Regions from separate parts of the Streptomyces sp. NPDC055287 genome, predicted to be linked through region 3. Evidence: riboswitches for the same ligand, from Rfam matches in the RefSeq annotation. Region 3 holds a riboswitch; each other region holds the start of a gene.

Region 1 (4,127 bases), on a different contig from region 3:
CCTTCCAGCCGGCCCAGTCGTCCTCGAAGAGCGGGTCCTCGATGGAGACGAGCGGGTACGCCGCCACGAGCTCCTCGTAGTACTCCGTCATCTCGGCGGCCGAGCGGGACTTGCCCTCGAACTCGTACGAGCCGTCCTTGTAGAACTCGGACGCGGCGACGTCGAGCGCGAGCGCGATCTGCTCACCGGGGACGTAACCGGCCTGCTTGATGGCCTCGAGGATGAGGTCGAGCGCGGCGCGGTTGGAGTCCAGGTTCGGGGCGAAGCCGCCCTCGTCGCCGAGGCCGGTGGACAGGCCCTTGGACTTCAGTACGGACTTGAGGGTGTGGTAGACCTCCGTGCCCCAGCGCAGGGCCTCGGAGAACGACTCGGCGCCGATCGGCGCGATCATGAACTCCTGGATGTCGACGTTGGAGTCGGCGTGCGACCCACCGTTGAGGATGTTCATCATCGGAACGGGCAGCAGGTGCGCGTTCGGGCCACCGAGGTAGCGGAAGAGCGGCAGGTCCGACGCCTCGGAGGCGGCGTGCGCGACGGCGAGCGAGACGCCGAGGATGGCGTTGGCGCCGAGGGACGCCTTGTTCTCGGTGGCGTCCAGGTCGAACATGGCCTGGTCGATCAGGCGCTGCTCGGTGGCGTCGTAACCGACGAGCTCCGGGCCGATCTGCTCGATGACGGCGAGGACGGCCTTCTCGACACCCTTGCCCTGGTAGCGGTTCGGGTCACCGTCGCGAAGCTCGATGGCCTCGAACGCTCCGGTGGAGGCACCGGACGGAACAGCAGCACGACCGGTGCTGCCGTCGTCGAGGCCGACCTCGACCTCGACCGTGGGATTGCCTCGGGAGTCCAGGATTTCCCGGGCTACGACGACGTCGATGGACGGCACGAGCATCTCCTTCTGGGATGTGACGCTATGGGGTGCAGGGTCACTTTGGCCTTGCGACAAGAGCCTAACCGGCTCGGAGGCATCGATCGGCCGTTCGCCCGCCCCCTGGGACAAGAAGAGGTGCGAATGCCCGCAACAGCGGACGTAACTCCGGGCGGGACGTGCCACGTACTGGGACTACTGGGCAGTAACTGACGGCGAAACCCCGGCCCGGCGCGTACGGGGGAAGCGCGCCGGACCGGGGTGCTCTGGGTTCCGCGGGGGATCGGCCGGAAAAGCACGGTCGATCGGCCGAATGCCGCGGACTGCTCCGCGGGTGCCGCGGCCTGCCCGGCGGAGTGCCGCGCGCCCGCTCGGCGGGGCGCGGCGAGCCGGAGCGGCCTGGGCGCCGCGAGCCGGATCAGCTGAGGTGCAGCTGCTGACCGGGGTAGATGACATCGGCGTCGTCGACGATGTCCTTGTTCAGCTTGAAGAGCTTCTCCCAGCCGCCCTTGACCTTCTCGGCGTCGGCGATCTTGCCGAGGGTGTCGCCGGCCTTGACCTTGTACTCGCCGTCACCCTTCTCGATCTTGGCGGGGGCGGCGGGCTTCGCGGTCTCGGCCTTGGGCGCGGAACGGACCTCGCTGCGCGAGGCCGGCTGCTCGGCGGCGCGCGGGGCGGCCTGCTGCTGCGGCTGCTCCTGCTTCGCCGAAGAACCGGAGGTGTCGACACCCGGGTCGACACCGTCGTTGGTCAGGCCGCCGGCGCCCGCACAGGCCCAGGCACCGGGGCCCTGCATGTCGAGAAGCTTCTCGGCCGTGGCGATCTGCTGCGCCTTGGATGCCTTGTCGGCGGTCGGGGCGTACTGCGTGCCACCGGCCGCCGCCCAGCTGGACGCGGAGAACTGCAGGCCGCCGTAGTAGCCGTTGCCCGTGTTGATGGACCAGTTGCCGCCGGACTCGCACTGGGCGACAGCGTCCCAGGTCTCGACGGAGGCGGCGGAGGCCGAAGTCGCACCCATCAGCGGGACGGCTACAGCGGCGCCGGCGACACCGGCGAGCGCGGCGAACCGAGTGGCCTTGGACGGGCGACGGTGCTTGGCGTTGCTGGAAAACAGCATGCGACATCTCCTCACCGACGCCTACGAGGTGAGCTGTCGGGTTCGGGCCAAGTGAGTGCCCGGCGCGCGACCTGCGTCGCGCGGCTTAACCCCAAGCCGGTTCCGTTCGTCTTTCGACGTACGGGCCCGGCGACCTACCTGGGTCCCCCGCTCCTGCCTACGGCGCTTTACGCGTCAGTTCCCCCCGACCGACGGCAGGATTCGGCGTGACGGTCGACGGGGCCCGCGGTGGCGAGCGGTCCGACGGTAAACACATGAGCCCTTGATGTTCAAAAAGGCCCATCAGGGAGATTTCGCCCTTCCCTGCCTTCACTTCGTCCATATCTGCGCAGGTCAGGGGTGACACGAGGGGATCGTCCGGGCCGCGTACGCGAGTTGAGGCAAAGAGACCCTTGTCTCACTTGCTTCAATCCGGACATAGCGGCCCGAACTGCCCTTCGAAATCAGCTCAGATCGAGGTTCTGGCCAGGGACGATGAGGTCGGGGTCGGACCCGACGGTCTCCTCATTGGCCGCATAGAGAGCCGTCCAGCCGCCGCGCAGGTCGTGCTCGGCGGCGATGGCCGAGAGGTTGTCGCCGGTACGGACGGTGTAGTGGCCGTCGGCGGCCTCGGCGCCGTCCGTCTTGGCCGACTCACGTGTCGACCCGTCACCCCGCGAGGCGTGACGTCCCGATTCGCGCTCGATGCCCGATTCGCCGGATACGGCGTCAGCGCCCTCCCGGGCCACCTCGCCGCGGTGCTTGCCCTTGGAGGCACCCTCCTCGGCGGCCGGCGGCGCGGGGCTCTTGGAGGCTCCGCCCGACTCCTCGGACGTCCCGGACGCCGGGGGCGACGTCGGCTCGGCGGACTTCGTCGAGCCGCTCTTGCCGTCCTTGCCGTCCTTGACGCCCTCACCGGCGGACCCGGCGGGCTTGTCTTCCGTCGACTCGGACGACTCCGGGTTCCCGGAGCCCTCCGACACCGTGTCCGACGTGTCGGCCTTGGACTCCGCGGTGGGCTCGGCGCTCGCGCCGTCGCCGGGAGCCGCGTCGTCACCCTCCGTCAGGCCGGAGATGAGGGCGCAGCTCGGCCACGCCTGCGGCCCCTCCTCGGCGAGCACCTTCTCGGCCACCTGGATCTGCTGGGAGCGACTGGCGAGGTCGGCGCGCGGCGCGTACGCCGTACCGCCGAACTTCTGCCAGGTCTCCGGGGAGAACTGGAGTCCGCCGTAGTAGCCGTTGCCGAGGTCGGCACTCCACATGCCGCCACTCTCACAATCGGCGACCCGGTCCCAGGTCGTGGCTTCGGCAGCGGACGCGCCGCTCGCGCCGAGCAGCGGGATGGCGATGGCCGATCCGGCGACTCCTGCCGCGACGACGAGAGCTGGAGCCTGACGGGGGCGGCGGTGTCTACCGTTCCCGGAGCGCATGCGGTTGCCTTTCGAGTGACGGCTGAGGTTGACGGTGAAGGTAGCGGTACTCGAACGTTTGTCACAAGTCGATGCAGCGCAGATCACGTGAAGGTCTCGAATTGACGCAGCGTCACTTGTTTTCGGCGTCGAACTCCACGGGCAGGGTGCGCAGTCCGCGCATGATGAGGCCCCCACGCCACCGCAAATCGTCAGGATCCCCCGCAAGTCGCAGATCCGGCAGGCGCAGCAGCAGCGTCGCGATCGCCGTCTGCCCTTCGAGCCGGGCCAGCGGGGCGCCGAGGCAGTAATGGATGCCGTGCCCGTAGCCGAGGTGCTGGTTGTCGCGGCGCGAGAGGTCGAGTGTGTCCGGCTCGCTGAAGCGCTCGGGATCCCGGTCGGCGGCGGCGAGCACGACGAGTACGGGCTCGCCGGCCGCGATGTCCTGGCCGCCCAGGGTCAGCGGCTCGGTGGCGTACCGCCACGTCGCGAGCTCCACGGGCCCGTCGTAGCGCAGGAGTTCCTCGACACCGGTGGCGAGCAGCTCCGTGTCCCCCTCGGCCAGCGCGCGCTGGAGGCGCTCGCGCTGCTCCGGGTTGCGCAGGAGCGCGTACACGCCGTTGCCGATGAGGTTGACCGTCGTCTCGAATCCGGCGAAGAGCAGAATGAACGCCATCGCCGCCGCCTCGTTCTCGGTGAGGTGCTCGCCGTGGTCGCTGGCGCGGATGAGCCCCGAGATGAGGTCGTCGCCCGG
Region 2 (4,127 bases), on a different contig from region 3:
GTGCGACCACCGCGGCGGTGATCAGCAGCACCGCGACCACGATCTGGAGGAGGAGCACCTGGCCGGCGGCGCTGCGCACCTCCAGCCGGGAACGCACTCCTCGCTGCCGAGACGAGCGCGGTGACCCGACACCCCTGGGTCGTCCGAGACGTCCGCTCATGCCCTATTTTTAGCATTGCGTGACTTTTTAGGGGCTGTGTTGTCTTGTGGCAGATGGAGACGCCGGCTGGGCCGACGGCTCTAGAAGGGGATCGAGCCGATCCCGGAGATCTTCAGCCGCCCGCTGCCGATGGCGGTGCGCTTCGCCACGACGGCGGCCTCCCGGCCGTCGGCCAGCCGCAGGGTGACCTGTCCGCTGTCCATCACGGCGTAGAACTCTTCCGGCACCTGGTCGGTCTGGGCGCTGCCGCCCCACTCGAGCGCCCCCGAGCGGCCTCCGCTCAAGGTGGCCACGACGTCGATCTGGGCATTGCCGGTGATGAGGACCGCGGGGCCCTGATAGTTGCTCATGGCCCCCAGTGTGCGCCCACCGGCCGCCGCTTCCCGCCAGATGGGGGCTGCCGGACGCGCGACGGCCTGCCGGCTCCGTCGGGGCACCCTCGGGGGCCCTGCGGGAACGGGCAGGCCGTAACGCTTCGAGCACTCACTTCGGGAGGGCGTTCACCCACCCGGTGGCCGTTTTTTAGTACGGGCCGTTCACGTTGTCGATCGAGCCGTAACGGTCCGCGGCGTAATTGCAGGCGGCGGTGATGTTGGCGACCGGGTCGTAGCTGTCCGTCGACGTGCCGGGCACGTGGTAGGCCAGGAACGTCGGCTGGATGACCTGGAGGAGGCCCTTGGACGGCGTACCGGCCACAGCGTTGGAGTCCCAGTTGTTGATCGCCATCGGGTTGCCCGAGGACTCGCGCATGATGTTGCGGTGGATGCCGTCGTACGTGCCGGGGATGCCGTGCTTGGCCATGACGGCCAGCGACTCCTTGATCCAGCCGTCCAGGTCGTCGGTGTACGTCGTTGTCTTGGCGACGGCGGCGCGGGTCTCGGAGCGGTCGGCGCGGTCGGCCGCGGGCTTGGCCTTCGCGGGCGCCTTCGCCGGTGCCTCGGCCTTCGCGCCGATCGTCAGCTTGAGGCCGGGGTGGATCAGCGCCGGGTTGTCGCCGATGGTCTTGCGGTTGTCCTGGTACAGCTTCTTCCAGCTGCTCAGCGAGTGCGCGTCCGCGATCTTGGAGAGCGAGTCACCCGCGACCACGGTGTACGTCGTGGGTGCGGCCTTCTTCGCGGCCGGGGCGGCGGCGGGGGCCACGGTCTTCTCGACGGCGGCGGGCTGAGCCGCGCCGGCGGTGGTCGCGCCGACCAGCGGCAGGACCAGGGCGGCGCCACCCGTACCCACGGCGATGAAGCCACGGGTGAGGGATCTGGCCTTGGGACGACGGTGCTTACCCTTTGCGGGCATGACAAATTCCTCTCCGTCGCCTGCGAGGTGAGCTGTCGGGTTCGGGCTGGAGATGCCCGGTCGCACGGTCAACGCGACTTCACCCCGAGCCGTTCCGGATTACCGGACCGGCGGCTTACCTGGGTCCCCCGCTCCTGCCGTACGTGAGTGTGAGTGGGTGTGGATTCCGGACGGCGGCAGGATTCGGCGGTCCACCCGGATTGACGGTGACGTTAAGCGAGACGGATGGAGAAGAACAAGCCCCGGAATGATCGCCTCGATCGCTCGGCCGACCGGGGCGGGGGAACTTCCGTCACTGTCCGTTGGCGCCAAACTCAACTTTCTTTCTGGGGGCGGGAGCTGACGCCCGGCAGGACTTTCACATTCCGTTGCGGACGTGACTCGTATCACGGGAGGCCGGGCTCAACGGCCTTTCCGGCAAAACGCCCATATCGGTCAATCGCGGTCGCAACGTGCACCCCGGGAGCATCTGCGGTCGAGGGTGCGCTCTCGGGGCTGAGGAACTTCTCGCGCCCTGCGTCGACTTGGGCGTCTGTGAGGGGAATTACCCTCATTGTCCAGGGGGGTGCTGCCCGCCTCGCGGTGTAGTGGGCATCGCGGTGCGCGTCGAGAGGGGCGTCGGCTGGACCGGCCGCGACGTGCGGCAAATCGCGCCATATGGGCACAATTTGGTTCCGGTGAATCGCATCAAAGCGCCGGGGCCGGCTTCATGGCAGGGGAGTGCCACCCGTGGCATTGACGATCTCGGCCGTGATGTAGCTGGCCTGCGGAGAGGCGAGGAATACGTACGCCGGGGCCATTTCGGCCGGCTGTGCGGGCCGGCCCAGAGGTGATTGCTTTCCGAACTCCGTGGTGTCCGGCATGGTGGCCGGAATCAACGGAGTCCACACCGGGCCCGGAGCGACGGCGTTGACGCGGATTCCGCTGGGCGCCACCATGTGCGCCAGCCCTTGCGTGAAGGCGACAATCGCCGCCTTCGTCATCGCGTAGTCGAGCAGATGCGGGCTGGGCTTGTACGCCTGAACGGAGGCGGAGTTGATAATGCTCCCTCCCTCGGGCATATGGGGGAGGGCCGTCTTCGAAAGCCAGAACATGCCGTAAAGATTGGTCTTCATGACCCGGTCGAATTGTTCGGTCGTGATGGCGCCGATGCCGTCCGGCTGGGACATTTGATACGCCGTGTTGTTCACCAGAATATTGATCGCGCCGAATTCCGACACAGCGCGCCCGATGAGCGCACGGCACTGCTCCTCGTCCCGGATGTCACAGCTCACCGCCACGGCCCTGCGGCCCGCCTCCTCGACGAGCCGTGAGGTTTCCGCGGCTTCCTTCTCCTCCTCCGGAAGATGGGTGAGCAGCACATCGGCACCCTCACGGGCGAAGGCCAGACTCACCGCCCGGCCGATCCCCGAATCGCCGCCGGTGACCACGGCCGCGAGGCCCTTCAAAAGCCCGCTGCCCCGGTACGACTCCTCGCCGTGATCGGGCGGCGGATCCATCGGGCCCGTCCACCCGGGGTGCGCCTGTTCCTGGTCGGGGAGTTTCGGCTGCGGGTGCTTCGTGACGGGATTCTCCGTCTCGCGGCTCTCGTCCTTCACGGGCGGCCTCCTGCTGGTCGGTGGGTGGTCGGTGGCGGCTGGTCGGTTCGACCACACCTGGGTTCCCCGAAGCGGGGCGCCCAAATCCGGAGCTCCCCCTTCGCGGCCTGCTTTCCGGCCTCGCGTACGGAGCCGGGCCGCCGGCCGGCGCCATACTGGTGCTTATGCGGGTGGCGTTGATGACAGCGGGTTCGCGCGGTGACGTATCGCCCTACACCGGGCTCGCGCACGGCCTCGCACAGGCCGGGCACGAGGTCACCCTCGTGACGCACGCCTGCTTCGCGCCACTGGTGGAGGCGGCGGGCGTGGGCTTCCACCCCCTGCCCGTGGACCCGCGGGCGGAACTCGCCTCCGCGCGAGGCCGCGCCCTGCACCGCAGCGTCACGGACGTCGGGAAGCTGGCGCGGATGGTCTCCATGGCTCGGGCCCTGGTCGGAGGGATGACCGACGATCTGCTGCAGGCGGCGCGGGGGAGCGACGTACTGCTGGTGTCGAGCTCGCTCGGTCCGCTGGGCCACACCATCGCCGAAGGGCTGGCGCTGCCCAGCATGGGTGTCTACCTGCAGCCCCTGGCCGCGACCGGCGCCTTCCCGCCCTCGGTGACCGGCACCCGCTCGTGGGGCGCCGCCGGGAACCGGCTGGCCGGCCGCACGGTGAACGCCGCGGTGGACGCCGCGGTGGACGCCATCTTCGCCGACACCACGCGTGCCCTGCGGGCGCGCCTCGGGCTGCCGGCCGCGAGTCCACGCGCCGCCCGGCGCGTCCGCGAGCGGCAGGACTGGCCGGTCCATCACGGCTTCAGCGCGCTGGTGGTGCCCAGGCCGCGCGACTGGCGCCCCGGACTGGGCATCGCCGGCTACTGGTGGCCCCAGGACCCGCCGGAGGTCCACCTGCCCGCCCCGCTGAGCGACTTCCTCGCCGCCGGCCCGCCGCCGGTCTTCGTCGGCCTGGGCAGCGCCACCGTGCCCGACCCCGGCCGCTTGAGCGGGACGGTGGTCCGCGCCCTGCGCGCCGCCGGACTGCGCGGCGTGATCCAGCGCGGCTGGAGCGGGCTGCACGCCGAGACCGACGCCTCGGAC
Region 3 (4,127 bases):
GCGATCATCGCGAACAGCTTCGCGACCCGCTGGATAGCCACGGCCACCGCCGATCCGGCGGGGGCCGAATCCCTCGGCGCGACGGTGATAGCCCCGGTCGTCGAGGAGAGCGCGAAGGCGGCGGCCCTGCTGCTGATCTTCCTCTTCCGCAGACGGGACTTCACCGGGATCGTCGACGGGGTGGTCGTGGCCGGGTTCACGGCGACCGGCTTCGCCTTCACCGAGAACATCCTCTATCTCGGCAACGCCTTCGGCGAGGACCAGGAAGCGGGCGCCTCCGGCCTCGCGTCGGTGACCGCCGCGACCTTCTTCGTCCGCATAGTGATGTCCCCGTTCGCGCACCCGCTGTTCACGGTGCTGACGGGCATCGGCTTCGGGCTGGCCGCGCTCGCCCCGCCGCGCCGTGGCAGGTGGCGGCGTATCGCGCTGCCGCTGCTCGGCCTGGCGCTCGCGATGGGCGTGCACGCCCTGTGGAACGGCTCGTCGGCCTTCGGTCAGTACGGCTTCTACGCGGTGTACGCCGCGTTCATGGTCCCCGCCTTCGCGATGCTCACCTGGCTGGTGGTCTGGACGCGCCAGCGCGAGCTGGGCACGATAGCCGCCGAACTGCCCGCCTATGCCGCCGCCGGCTGGCTACTGCCCGCCGAACCGCTCGCGCTCTCCTCGATGCGGGCCCGCTCGCTGGCGCGGGGCGCGGCGGCGCGTGCGTACGGAGGACGGGCCGGAGGACGGGCCGCCGCCCGTGCCGTCGCCGAGTACGAGGCCTTCGCCACGTCCCTGGCCTTCCTGCGCCACCGCGCCCACCGCGGCGCACCGGGCCCGGACTTCACGGCACGCGAGCAGGAGCTGCTCCACCACCTGTGGCAGCGCAGGGAGGTCGCCGGGCCGGCCCTGGAGTACGCGGCGCGGGCGACGGGCCGGGTGCGGACCCCACCGCCCTGGCAGCCGCCGCCGTGGCAGCAGCCGCCCTGGCCGCCGTACGGGTACGGACCGCCCCCGCACCAGGCCTGCGCCGCGTACAACCCGTACCGGCAGCAGTAACCGCTGCGGCCGGTCCGAGGTCAGGCGGACGCCGCCGTCAGTGCCGCCAGCTCCGCCTCCGCCAGCTCCAGATCCGCCACCGCCAGCAGCGCAGGCAGCTGTTCCACCGTCCGCGCGCTCGTGATCGGCGCCGCGACCGTCGGCTGCGCCGCCAGCCACGCCAGCGCCACGGTCCGGCACGCACAGCGCCCCGCACACACAGACCGGCAGCCCTGGGCGCGGGGGGCGTGCGCCGGGACTGCCGGGGACTGTGGGAAAAGCGTCAGACGGTGAGGCCCTTGCCGCGCAGCCAGGCCGCGGGGTCGACGCCGGCGCCGTCGGGCGTGTGCACTTCGAGGTGCAGGTGCGGACCGGTGACATTGCCGGTGGCGCCCACACGTCCGATGACGTCGCCCGTACCGACCTCGCCGGACGTGACGGTCATCGAGGAGAGGTGGCAGTACCAGACCTCCGTGCCGTCCGAGAGCTCCAGGACGATGCGGTAGCCGTACGAACCCGACCAGCCCGCGGACTTGATCGTGCCGCCGTGCACGGCCTTGACCGGCGTGCCCGTCGGGGCGGCGAAGTCGAGACCGGTGTGCTGGCCGGAGGACCACATCGAGCCGGACTGGCCGTAGGTGGAGGTGAGCGTGTACGACGAGGTGGGCAGCGAGTAGCTGGCGGCCAGCTTGGCCAGCCGCTCCTCCTCGGCCTTGCGCGCGGCTTCTTCCTCCGCCTCGCGCTTCTTCTCCTCGGCCTCGCGCTTCTCCTCGGCGGCCTTGGCCTCGGCCGCGGTCTGCTGCTGCTTCGCCTCGGCGGAGGCCTTCTCGGCGGCCTCCTTCTCGGCGGCCAGCTTCACCTCGGCGTCGGCGGCGGCCTGCTGCTGCTCGGCCTGCTGGAGGATGCGGGCGCGCAGGGCCTCGCCCGCGTCGGTGGTGCCCTGCCGTGCGTCGGCGGTGGTGACGCCCGCGGTGGTGAGCGGGGCCGCGGCCACGACGGCTTCGTTCGCGGCGCCCGTCCCGGAGCCGGATTCCGCGTCGTCGGACATCAAAGACCCGACACCGGGTAGTGACTTGGCGTCGGGAAGGGATTCCGTTATCGCGTCGGGAAGGGAGATCGAGATTGCCGGCTTGTCCTGCGCGGTGGCGATGCCTCCCGCGCCGACCGCGGCGATGACGCCGACGCCGAGAACGGTGGAGCTGCGGCCGAGACCGCCGCGCTGCTTGGCGACGCGGTGACGACCGCGTACGGGCCGGACGGATTCCTCAGTCGGATTCCATTCTTCCCAGGTCCCCTCCCCGGCGACGTGACTCTCGCTGTCGTGGGGCGCCCCGTAAGGGGGCAGGGTGGCTTGGGGGGCAGGCCTGTTGGACGCCACGGAGGCGTGCTCCTTTCCTTCCTTCTCGCCTACCGGGTTAGCTGACGGGTTCGGAGCAGGAAGGTCTCCTACGGGCCTCTTCGTGGGTACGAAGCGGCCCGATTCACCCCAAGGAACATGGTTCCCCGGTTCCCTTGCGGGATTCGGCGCGTGCGCACGGTGCCGTCTCTTGCGACGACTGGGACGACCGCGCTGCGTTATCGAACGTTAATAGACACCGGCTCCGGTTTCCAAGCTGTTCCAACTGATCGTTAAGGACCTTGGCCCGAACCAATCGGGACACAAGCGACCACAGTCGGACGAGTTGACCACCCCTCAGAAAACATCCGCACCATGACGGTTCGTCAATTGTTATGCGCAGGGCTCTCGTGCGGTTACCCAGCGTCGCGACGGTCTCCGCACGGCTAACTTCAGCACATGGTTGTCAACAGCACGCATCCCAGTCCGTGGCCGGCCGATCGCTACCGCGAGTTCTCCGAGCAGCAGGCGCGCGGCATTTCTCCCGCTTACGCCGAACTCACCGCCCGTATCAGCGAGGACCGGGACTTCTGCGCCCTCATCGCCGGCCTGCCACCCGGCAACAAGCAGCAGCCCAATCTCCTCCTCGCCGCCGTCCGCTTCCTCGGCGGCCCCTACGAGCAGTGGGCGCCCTTCCGCGAGTGGACCCTGGCCCACTGGGACGACGTACGCGCCGTCATGCTGGACCGCTTCACCCAGACGAACGAGCCCGCCCGCTGCGCCACCCTGCTGCCCCTCCTCGCCGCACTCCCCCAGCCCCTCGCCCTCATCGAGGTCGGCGCCTCGGCGGGCCTGTGCCTCCACCCCGACCGCTACGCCTACCGCTACAACGGCGGCGCCACCCTGGGCACGTCCCCCGTCACCTTCGACTGCCGTACGGAGGGCCCCGTGCCCCTGCCCACGGCGCTCCCCGACATCGCGTGGCGCGCCGGCATCGACCTCAATCCCCTCGACCCCACGGACGAGGAGGACGTCCGCTGGCTCCAGTCACTGATCTGGCCCGGCCGCGCGGAGCGCCCGCGTCAGCAGCTCGCCGCCATCGAGGCCGTACGTACGGCGCCCGGCCCCCTCATCGTCCGCGGCGACCTCGTCGACGAACTCCCGGCGCTGGCGGCCCGCGCCCCCGCGGACGCCACGCTGGTCGTCTTCCACACCGCCGTGCTGACCTACCTGCCGCTCGCCCGCCGCGAGGAGTTCGCCCGGCTCGTCCGCGACCTGCCGGGCCACTGGATCTCCAATGAGCACCACACCGTGCTGCCCTGGCTCGACGCCCCGGCCCCCGACGACGAGCACCTGCTCACCCTCGCCCTGGACGAGCGCGCCGTCGCCTTCACAGCCCCGCACGGCCAGGGCCTGCACTGGTTCGACCGGCCGGCAGGCCTGCCCGTCTGACCAGGCCCACGGTCCTGCGGCGGTCCTGCTGCCCCTCGGTGGGCCGCCCGACCGCCAGCAGGGCCATGTCGTCCGTGGCGGCTCCCGCCGTGTGCAGCCGTACGTCGTCGACGAGCGCGTCCAGCAGCTCCTCGGGGCCCGGGAAGATCCGGCCGCGCAGCCGGGCTGCCGGATCGTAGAAGACCCCCGCCGCGTTCCGCGCCTCGGACAGACCGTCCGTGTAGAGCAGCAGCGTGGCGCCGGGCGGGAACGCGTACTCCCGCGCCCGGTCCGGCCAGACGCCCAGATCGCCCATCCCCAGCGGCAGCGCGGCCTCGGG

The links. Region 3 has a riboswitch for cyclic di-AMP ahead of ACWIHY_RS11755 (M23 family metallopeptidase). Riboswitches for the same ligand answer to the same signal wherever they lie in the genome.
Region 1: another riboswitch for cyclic di-AMP. It lies ahead of ACWIHY_RS15395 (transglycosylase family protein); the one in region 3 lies ahead of ACWIHY_RS11755 (M23 family metallopeptidase).
Region 2: another riboswitch for cyclic di-AMP. It lies ahead of ACWIHY_RS07650 (LysM peptidoglycan-binding domain-containing protein); the one in region 3 lies ahead of ACWIHY_RS11755 (M23 family metallopeptidase).

The regions. Positions count from the first base shown of each region.
Region 1 is NZ_JBSHNE010000008.1:119,611-123,737, reverse strand. Features, by position in the region: gene eno (phosphopyruvate hydratase) at 1-892, opposite strand, end outside; gene ACWIHY_RS15395 (transglycosylase family protein) at 1,287-1,985, opposite strand; cyclic di-AMP (ydaO/yuaA leader) riboswitch at 1,989-2,160, opposite strand; gene ACWIHY_RS15390 (transglycosylase family protein) at 2,429-3,394, opposite strand; gene ACWIHY_RS15385 (cytochrome P450 family protein) at 3,507-4,127, opposite strand, start outside.
Region 2 is NZ_JBSHNE010000003.1:339,422-343,548, reverse strand. Features, by position in the region: gene ACWIHY_RS07660 (SpoIIE family protein phosphatase) at 1-160, opposite strand, end outside; gene ACWIHY_RS07655 (DUF4873 domain-containing protein) at 241-510, opposite strand; gene ACWIHY_RS07650 (LysM peptidoglycan-binding domain-containing protein) at 683-1,450, opposite strand; cyclic di-AMP (ydaO/yuaA leader) riboswitch at 1,453-1,616, opposite strand; gene ACWIHY_RS07645 (SDR family oxidoreductase) at 2,158-2,949, opposite strand; gene ACWIHY_RS07640 (glycosyltransferase) at 3,228-4,127, shown strand, end outside.
Region 3 is NZ_JBSHNE010000005.1:371,179-375,305, reverse strand. Features, by position in the region: gene ACWIHY_RS11765 (PrsW family intramembrane metalloprotease) at 1-1,041, shown strand, start outside; partial or broken gene ACWIHY_RS11760 (aldo/keto reductase) at 1,062-1,214, opposite strand; gene ACWIHY_RS11755 (M23 family metallopeptidase) at 1,304-2,398, opposite strand; cyclic di-AMP (ydaO/yuaA leader) riboswitch at 2,410-2,557, opposite strand; gene ACWIHY_RS11750 (DUF2332 domain-containing protein) at 2,816-3,808, shown strand; gene ACWIHY_RS11745 (PP2C family protein-serine/threonine phosphatase) at 3,747-4,127, opposite strand, start outside.